Pontibacter akesuensis: one gene and its partner. The main gene of each other region encodes a partner of the protein of the gene in region 2 in a complex. Links are inferred from orthologs where the notes say so. Each region holds a gene or a part of one and is shown on either strand. Other genes may lie near its edges.

Region 1 (4,093 bases), 1.6 Mb from region 2 along the record:
GGCTACGTAGGCGCAGGCTATGACGGGAGCTACCTGAAAGACTTCTGGAAGTATAACCCTGCCACCGGTGCCTGGGAAGCGCAGGCCGAGTTAGTCGGCGCCAGAAGGTTGGGCGGTTTTGCCTTCACCACGAATGGCAAAGGCTATGTAGGCGGCGGCACAAACGCTGGCGTTTACAATACGGATTTACTTGAGTTTGACCCGGCCACCGGCACCTGGAAAATTTTGCGTGCATTTGACACCAGCGGCAGGGAACCAGACAGCTATCCTAAAATTGGCCCATACGCCACCGCATTTGCTGTTGGCAACCAGGGCTATGTCGTAAACGAGGGCTTCGTGGACAATGAAGGTCAGCGAATGTCAGTAGATGAAGTATGGCAGTATGAGCCAACCACAGATTCTTGGACAAAGCTGCAGAACTTTAGAGGATCGCTTAGAGAAGGCGCCGTGGGTTTTGGCATTGGTGACCGGGGTTATGTTGGTCTTGGCAATCAAGGCACTTTCGACTTCAAGAAGGACTTCTGGACGCTGAACCCAGCCGTGATAAAAGAATAGAACAAGCGCTAACCCGCTAATTCAAGTGTAGAACAGCCTGGCTTAAGTGTCAGGCTGTTTTTTTATGCCCGCATGCAACCGATGCGGCAGGTAGCGGGTCCTGTTTAAAAGAAGTTGTTTAACTCCTGTTTAACCACCCGCATATGCGTTATGTCCTTTACCTATTGCTCGTTTTAAGTATAGCCGCTTGTGGGAAAGAAGAGGAAGCGCTGCCCTGCCTGACAGCAACGGTAGTGGGACCGGCTGAATGTGGGGAGGGAACCGTAATTGAAGTATACAGCGGCGAAGCCCGGCAACAAGATGCAATAGCCGGTTGCGATTTTGCTCCTGTTAGAATGTATACTGTGAATAACCTGCCGGAAAACCTCCAGGCGCCGGGAATCACCTTCACCTGTCAGCTGGCGGAGCCGGAGAAGAACCAGGAAGGGCGAATTTGCCAGGCAGTGTATATGGTGTATGAGGCGGCCACCATCAAGCGCCTTTGCAGCGTGCCGGAGCGGGCGACTTTAGAAGACTAATTTTTTCTGCAATATTTACTGAAGCCTGTTGCCCTGCAGCAGGCTTTTTTTACGCGCAAAGCTTTTTTTACAGGCAAGCCGTACAGCATAACAACTATAGCAGCAGCCTAAACTAACTGCCTGTTTTAAATGTTATGGTTTATCTTTACTACTCAGTAAAACAGACGAATGGATTTTAAGCTAACATCAGAGTTTCAACCAACCGGCGATCAGCCGAAAGCCATAGCCCAACTCACCGAGGGTATAAAAAACGGTGAGCCAGCACAGGTACTGCTCGGTGCCACCGGTACCGGTAAAACCTTCACGATGGCGAACGTCATCAAGAACACGGGCAAGCCTACGCTCGTGTTGTGCCACAACAAAACGCTGGCCGCCCAGCTTTACGGTGAGTTTAAGCAGTTCTTCCCGGATAATGCGGTGGAGTACTTTATCTCCTATTACGATTACTACCAGCCGGAAGCCTACATTGCCTCATCGGATGTGTTCATCGAAAAGGACCTGCAAATTAACGAAGAGATCGAGAAGCTGCGGCTGCATACGACTTCTGCCTTGCTTTCCGGCCGCCGCGATATTGTGGTGGTGGCGTCGGTGAGCTGTATCTATGGTATCGGTAACCCGGAGGAGTTTGGCAAAAACGTGATGCACCTGGCACCGGGGCAGCGCTATAGTCGCAATAACCTGCTTTATACTTTTGTGCAGATACTTTACAGCCGCACCGAGGCAGAATTTACACGTGGAACATTCCGGGTGAAGGGCGATACAGTGGACATTTACCCAGCCTACGCCGACTTTGCTTACCGCCTATACTTCTTCGGCGATGAGTTGGAAGCCATCCACCGCATCGATCCGGAGTCGGGAAAAAAGCTGTCGGAGGAGCAGGCGGTGACGCTGTACCCGGCAAACCTCTTCGTAACCGGTAAAGACACGCTGAACCAGGCCATCCATGAAATCCAGTACGACATGGTGGCGCAGAACGAGTACTTCCTGAAGGAGGACAGACCGGCTGAGGCAAAGCGCATCAAAGAAAGAACCGAGTTCGACCTGGAGATGATCCGAGAGCTCGGCTACTGCTCAGGCATCGAGAACTACTCCCGCTACTTCGACCGCCGGGAGCCGGGTGCCCGTCCGTTCTGCCTGCTCGATTACTTTCCGGATGATTACCTGATGGTGATTGACGAGAGTCATGCTACCCTGCCGCAGGTTCGCGCCATGTGGGGCGGCGACCGCTCGCGCAAAGTGGCCTTAGTGGAGTATGGCTTCCGCTTGCCCGCCGCCATGGACAACCGCCCGCTCACCTTCAACGAGTTTGAGAGCCTGATGCACCAGGTGGTGTTTGTGAGCGCCACGCCCGGCGATTATGAGATTCAGAAATCAGAGGGCGTGGTGGTGGAGCAGATAATCCGGCCAACCGGCTTGCTGGACCCTGAGATCGAGATCAGGCCAAGCACAAACCAGGTGGACGACTTGCTGGATGAGATTGACGAGCGCGTGAAAACAGGTGCCCGCGTATTGGTAACAACGCTGACCAAACGTATGGCCGAAGAACTGGCCAAGTACCTGGAGCGCCTCAACATCAAGGTAAAATACCTGCACTCAGAGGTAAAGACCCTGGACCGCGTGGAGATTCTGCGTGAGCTGCGCCTGGGCATTATTGATGTGCTGATAGGTGTGAACCTGCTGCGTGAGGGCCTTGACCTACCGGAGGTGAGTTTGGTGGCGATATTGGATGCAGACAAGGAGGGCTTCCTGCGCGACCAGCGCTCCCTGATCCAGACAATGGGCCGCGCCGCACGTAACGATAAAGGCAAGGTGATTATGTACGCCGACCGCATGACAGGTTCCATGCAGCGGGCCATTGATGAAACGAACCGCCGCCGTGATACCCAGATTGCCTACAACATCGAGCACGGCATTACGCCACGCACGGTAATCAAAACGAACGACGAGATTTTCCAGCAGACCTCTGTAGCTGACGCCAGGAAGCGGGAAGCGAAGATGTATGTGGGGCCAGAAGAAGTGTCGATGGCTGCCGAGCCGGTGGTGCAGCTGATGAAGCGCGACGAACTGGAGAAACTGATCAAGAAAACTGAGAAGCAGATGGAAGCCGCCGCCAAAGACCTCGACTTCCTGCAGGCTGCCAAGTATAGGGACGAGCTGGCAGACCTGCGCAAGCTGCTCAAGTCCAAACGCGACTAAGCAACGGGAAGTATACACCGCATTGGGGTAATTACAAAGTTTAAACGCCGCTCCCGCACCTGCTGCAGGAGCGGCGTTTTTGTATGACGTATAGCAGGCGTACCTTTGGCCTCTTAGAAAACAGAAAATGAAATCAACCGATAGCACTACCTTTCATTTCAGGGCAGGCACCGCAGCCGATGCCGCGTTGCTTGCGGATTTAGGCTGGCGCACCTTTGAGGAGACGTTTTCAGAGTCTAACGATCCGGCAGACATGGCCGCTTTCAAATACACCATGTACAGCCCCGCGCTACAGGCGGCGGAATTGGCCGATCCCGAAACAGAATTCGTGCTAGTGGAGGCGAGCGGAGAAGCCATTGCCTACATGAAACTGTACAAGGGAGAGGCTCCTATGGAAATCAAAGGGAACAAGCCGCTTCAGGTCAGCAGGCTCTACATTGCCGCCGCGTGGCTCGGGAGAGGGTTAGGAGACCAGTTGATGCAAAAGGCCTTGGCAAAGGCAGCAACGGAAGGCTTTGACGTAGTATGGCTCACGGTGTGGGAGCACAACGAGCGGGCGAAGCGCTTTTACCACAAGTATGGCTTCCGGGAAATGGGAGAGCTGGAGTTTATACTTGGCCAGGACGTGCAACGGGACCTGTACATGCAGCTGGAGGTGTAGGAGGTACCTGATGGGCCTGTTCCCGCTCCGGGCGGAGCAGAAACAGGTATCAGGTTCTTTTCATAGTTTTTGTTAGGGAAGGTAGTAGTCTGAAAGCTGGCGGCTTTATTGCCTGCTTCCGAATATAAGATTCCCAAACCGCGAAAACGGTTGCATGGGGTTG
Region 2 (3,998 bases):
ATCATCCGTAATATTCTCGCGGTTGTACGATTTGTACAAGGTCTTCATCAGCTTGCCGATGGAGATTATGGCTGCCTCACGCTCTTTCTCGTCTTCTGTCTCCAGGGCTCGCTGCACCAGTAGCTCCACGTTTTTGCCGTAGTGCTTATACTTGGGCGTATCAATGGGGTACTCCATCTTCTGCGGCTTGTCGTTCAGGTACTCCATTGCGCTGAGCGGGTAAGGGGCATCCACATCCAACGTAGAGCCAGACATCACATAGAGGTGGTTCCACAGTTTCTGCTGGTAGTCCTGCGTGTCGCGCAATTGCGGGTTCAGCTTGGCCATCAGGTTTATGAGCAACTGCGACTGGCGCGTGCGCTCACTGCGATCTTCCAGCTTGGTGATATAGTTTACCAGATCCTGCACATTGCGGCCGTATTCACGCAGCAGAAGGTCTTGTTTAAATGAGGTACTAGCTTCCATACTTTCAATTACGAATTAAGAATTACGAATTACGAGTTAAAAATCGCGAATTAAAAATTATACTTCTAAATGAGTAAGTGAAGTATAAAATCATGTGTTACGGTTACTTCTTAAACTTGTAACCATTTTTAATTCGTAATTCTTAATTCGTAATTAATTAGCTGTGGATTTTAAGCTTTGCAAAGCTTAGGAGCAGCGTTTTCTCGCCTACCTCATCAAAGTTAATAATGGCTTTGGTGCTGTTGCCCTGCGTGTCCATTTTGGCGACTACGCCGAATCCGAATTTCGGGTGCTCTACCTTCATGCCGGCGGCCAGGTTGGCGGTGTCGCTTGGCTTGAAATCGGCAGGGGCGGTGTAGTTGCTTGCTACCTGCTTGCGCGGCGCGGGCGCCACTAAATTGCTTTTGCGCTGCAGTACGCGGTCGAACACGTTACCGGCTGAATTGCTGTCGCCATACTTGAAGTTGATGAACTTTGGGTCGATCTCCTCGATAAAGCGGCTTTTCTCGCAGGAGCGCAAATTGCCCCACTGGTAGCGGCTGGTGGCGTAAGTTAAGTACAGTTTTTTTTCAGCGCGGGTGATGGCCACGTAAAACAGGCGGCGCTCTTCTTCCAGGTCGGCGCGCGAGTTCAGCATCATCTGACTCGGGAACAGGTTTTCCTCCATGCCCACAATGAAAACGTTCGGAAACTCCAGGCCCTTAGCAGAGTGAATCGTCATAAGCGTCACAAATTCGCCATCGTCATCAGCCTTGGTATCGGCATCGGTGATCAGGGCAATGTCCTGCAGGAACGCATCCAGGCTCTTGTCCTCCTTTTCCGGATCATCGACATATTCCTTTATACCATTCAGCAATTCCTGGATATTCTCATAACGGGCCAGGCCTTCCACGGTTTTATCCTGGTACAGATCGTCCACAATGCCGGAGTGCTTGGCTATGTGCTTGGCCACCTCAAACGCATCGCTGTTCTGGGCAATGCGGGCAAAATCGCGGATCATCACCGAGAAGCTCTCGATGGCGGTACCGGCCCGATTGCCCAGGAATTCGGTGGCATTCTGCACTACTTCCCACACACTGTGGTTGATGTCGCTGGCCGTAACGAACAGCTTCTGCACGGTGGTGTCACCAATACCGCGCTTCGGGTAGTTGATTACACGGCGGAACGCCTGCTCGTCGTTCGGGTTCACCGTCAGGCGCAGGTAGGCGATCAGGTCCTTGATTTCCTTACGCTGGTAAAACGACAGACCACCGATGATTTTATACTTGATGTTCATGCGGCGGAGTGCTTCCTCCATCGCACGCGACTGGGCGTTGGTGCGGTAAAGTATGGCGAAGTCGTCGTAGGAGAGGTGATTGCTCATCTTATCCTCGAAAATAGTCGTCGCCACCAGTTTGCCTTCCTCGTTGTCGGAGTTGGCCTTTATCACCTCAATCAGCGTGCCTTCCTCATTGTCGGTAAACACGTCCTTGCGCAGCTGCGCCTGGTTGTGCTTGATCACTGAGTTGGCGGCGTGCACGATATTCTTGGTAGAGCGGTAGTTCTGCTCCAGCTTAAACACCTGCAGGTCCGGATAGTCGCGCTCAAAGTTGAGGATGTTCTGGATATCGGCGCCACGGAACGCGTAGATCGACTGGGCATCATCACCCACCACCACAATGTTCTGGTTTTTGGCTGCCAGTTTGCGCGTGATCAGGTACTGCGAGTAGTTTGTATCCTGGTACTCATCCACCATCACATAATGGAACATGTTCTGGTACTTGTTCAGCGCATCCGGGTGCTCCTTAAACAGCACGTTGGTGTTAAAGAGCAGGTCGTCGAAGTCCATAGAACCCGCCTTGAACAGGCGGTTCTGGTACAGCTCGTAGATCTTGCCGATTTTCGGACGCATCGCGGCCTCATCGTCGGCCTGAATGGTGGCATCATTGAGGTACTGACGCACCGAGATCAGCTTGTTCTTGGCAGACGAGATTCGGCCCAGAACCACGTTTGGCTTGTACAACTTGTCGTCGAGGTTCAGCTCCTTCACAATGTTGCGGATGAGCGTTTTGGAGTCGTCCGTATCGTAAATCGTGAAGCTCTTCGGATAGCCGAGCTTGTCGGCCTCGGCACGCAGGATGCGCGAGAACACCGAGTGGAACGTGCCCATCCAGATATTCTTTGCGTTGTTGCCGATCACTTTCTCAATACGGTGGCGCATTTCCTTTGCCGCCTTATTTGTAAAAGTAAGTGCCAGAATATTAAAAGGGTCTACTCCGCTGTCAATCAGCTGAGCGATCCGGTAGGTGAGTACCCGTGTTTTGCCTGAGCCGGCACCGGCAATAATCATGGCTGCCCCTTCTTTGTGCAGGACCGCCTGGCGTTGCGACTCGTTCAATAAACTTAAATGATCCATTTCTTCTCTTCCGCGTGCGTCTTTAAACCTGTGCAATTTACGAAATACAATTCCTTTTTCAGAACGCCGCCCCTTGTTTCCTTGGCCGCTCAGGTAGAAATAGCTTTGAGGCAGGTTTTGGTGGAGTGGCTGCTATTAGGAACACCTTTTGCCTCCAAAGCGTTTAGCACGTGGGCCATATAAAACAAATACTTTAACTTTGCGGTAAATTGCCGCTTTGGTAGCATTTTTGATTGATAAAAGTATAGGGGAAGTCCCTTGACGCCCAGCCTTTTTAAATAACTACAGACCCATGCAGGATACGTTACAGAGTCGTTTTACCGCTAACAGCAGAACAGTGCTCGTGCTGTTGCTTAGTCTGATGGTCCACGTGGGCATGGCACAGGCCACTAAACCCAAAACCACGCAGAAGCAACCGGCGAAAACCACTACAACGGTTAAGAAAACGGACGCTACCGCCAAGAAGCCTGCCACTACCACTGCGTCTGCTACAAAGGCTGCCGTTGTTTCAGCCAAGCCTGCGCCTGTGTCTGCGGCTGCTCCCAAGCTAAAGCGCATCTGGCGCACGCCGGCCATGGATGAGGCCATGCACCTGTATACTTCGCTTCGCTTTAAAGAGGCAGCCGGTAAATTTAGGGAGGCCGCTGCTCAACGCGACGCAGACGCCTACTATTTCCTCGGCCGCATGCACCAGTACCGCGAGCTCAAGTATGATTCGGTAAAGATTGACACGGTGAAGCAGGTGCTGCATGCCGAGAAGTATTTTTCGGCTAACCGCGACTCTGCCCGCCACTACTACCAGATGGCGCTCGACAGCGGCAGTGTGATGGGGCACCTCGGTATGGCCGAGCAAATGACGATTCGTTCCAAAGACGACAAGCAGGAGTTTACGCAGCACATGCGCACGGCAGCCATCACAATCCGGGAGAAAGCGGTGGAGGGCGATGCCTTCAGCAACCGCATTCTGGGCAGTATGTACTACACCGGTTACGGGGAGTTGAAAGATTTTGGCCTGGCTTACAACTACCTGCGCCGCGCCGCTGAAAGTAAAGATGTAGCAGCCTATGCTTCGCTGGCCAACCTGTACCTGAACGGGGAGGGCGTTGGCAAGGACTATGGAAAGGCTGTTTACTGGCTT

The links. The genes of interacting proteins can lie anywhere in the genome.
Region 1: the proteins of A0W33_RS17310 (region 2) and uvrB are in contact, whole or in part, in a crystal structure (PDB 7EGT), measured with the Thermus thermophilus proteins. The link is inferred for Pontibacter akesuensis from one-to-one orthologs. Residues at the interface, in WP_096412145.1 of Thermus thermophilus: His654, Arg656, Phe657, Gln666, Asp668, Glu669, Lys680, Arg681, Leu682, Ser683, Lys685, Tyr686, Ala687; in WP_096411307.1 of Thermus thermophilus: Glu23, Leu25, Arg26, Asp27, Gly28, Glu29, Arg30, Phe31, Arg55, Glu326, Asp327, Phe328, Glu379, Ser382, Gln383, His398, Gly400, Arg401.

Annotation. Positions count from the first base shown.
Region 1 is NZ_CP014766.1:2,461,957-2,466,049, forward strand. The notes cover bases 805-3,755. They hold uvrB (excinuclease ABC subunit UvrB), read left to right. Parts: upstream 805-1,241; coding sequence 1,242-3,269; downstream 3,270-3,755. Other genes in these bases: A0W33_RS20900 (hypothetical protein), read left to right, coding at 805-1,073; A0W33_RS10480 (GNAT family N-acetyltransferase), read left to right, coding at 3,397-3,755. Outside these bases: A0W33_RS10465 (Kelch repeat-containing protein), read left to right, coding at 1-555; more of A0W33_RS20900, read left to right, coding at 699-804; more of A0W33_RS10480, read left to right, coding at 3,756-3,930. UniProt on the Escherichia coli protein: The UvrABC repair system catalyzes the recognition and processing of DNA lesions. A damage recognition complex composed of 2 UvrA and 2 UvrB subunits scans DNA for abnormalities.
Region 2 is NZ_CP014766.1:4,089,351-4,093,348, forward strand. The notes cover bases 242-3,167. They hold A0W33_RS17310 (ATP-dependent helicase), read right to left. Parts: upstream 2,861-3,167; coding sequence 623-2,860; downstream 242-622. Other genes in these bases: A0W33_RS17305 (DUF4290 domain-containing protein), read right to left, coding at 242-465; A0W33_RS17315 (ankyrin repeat domain-containing protein), read left to right, coding at 3,153-3,167. In the rest of the region: more of A0W33_RS17305, read right to left, coding at 1-241; more of A0W33_RS17315, read left to right, coding at 3,168-3,998. UniProt on the Escherichia coli protein: A helicase with DNA-dependent ATPase activity. Unwinds DNA duplexes with 3'-5' polarity. Translocates on single-stranded DNA with 3'-5' polarity. Initiates unwinding more efficiently from a nicked substrate than double-stranded DNA.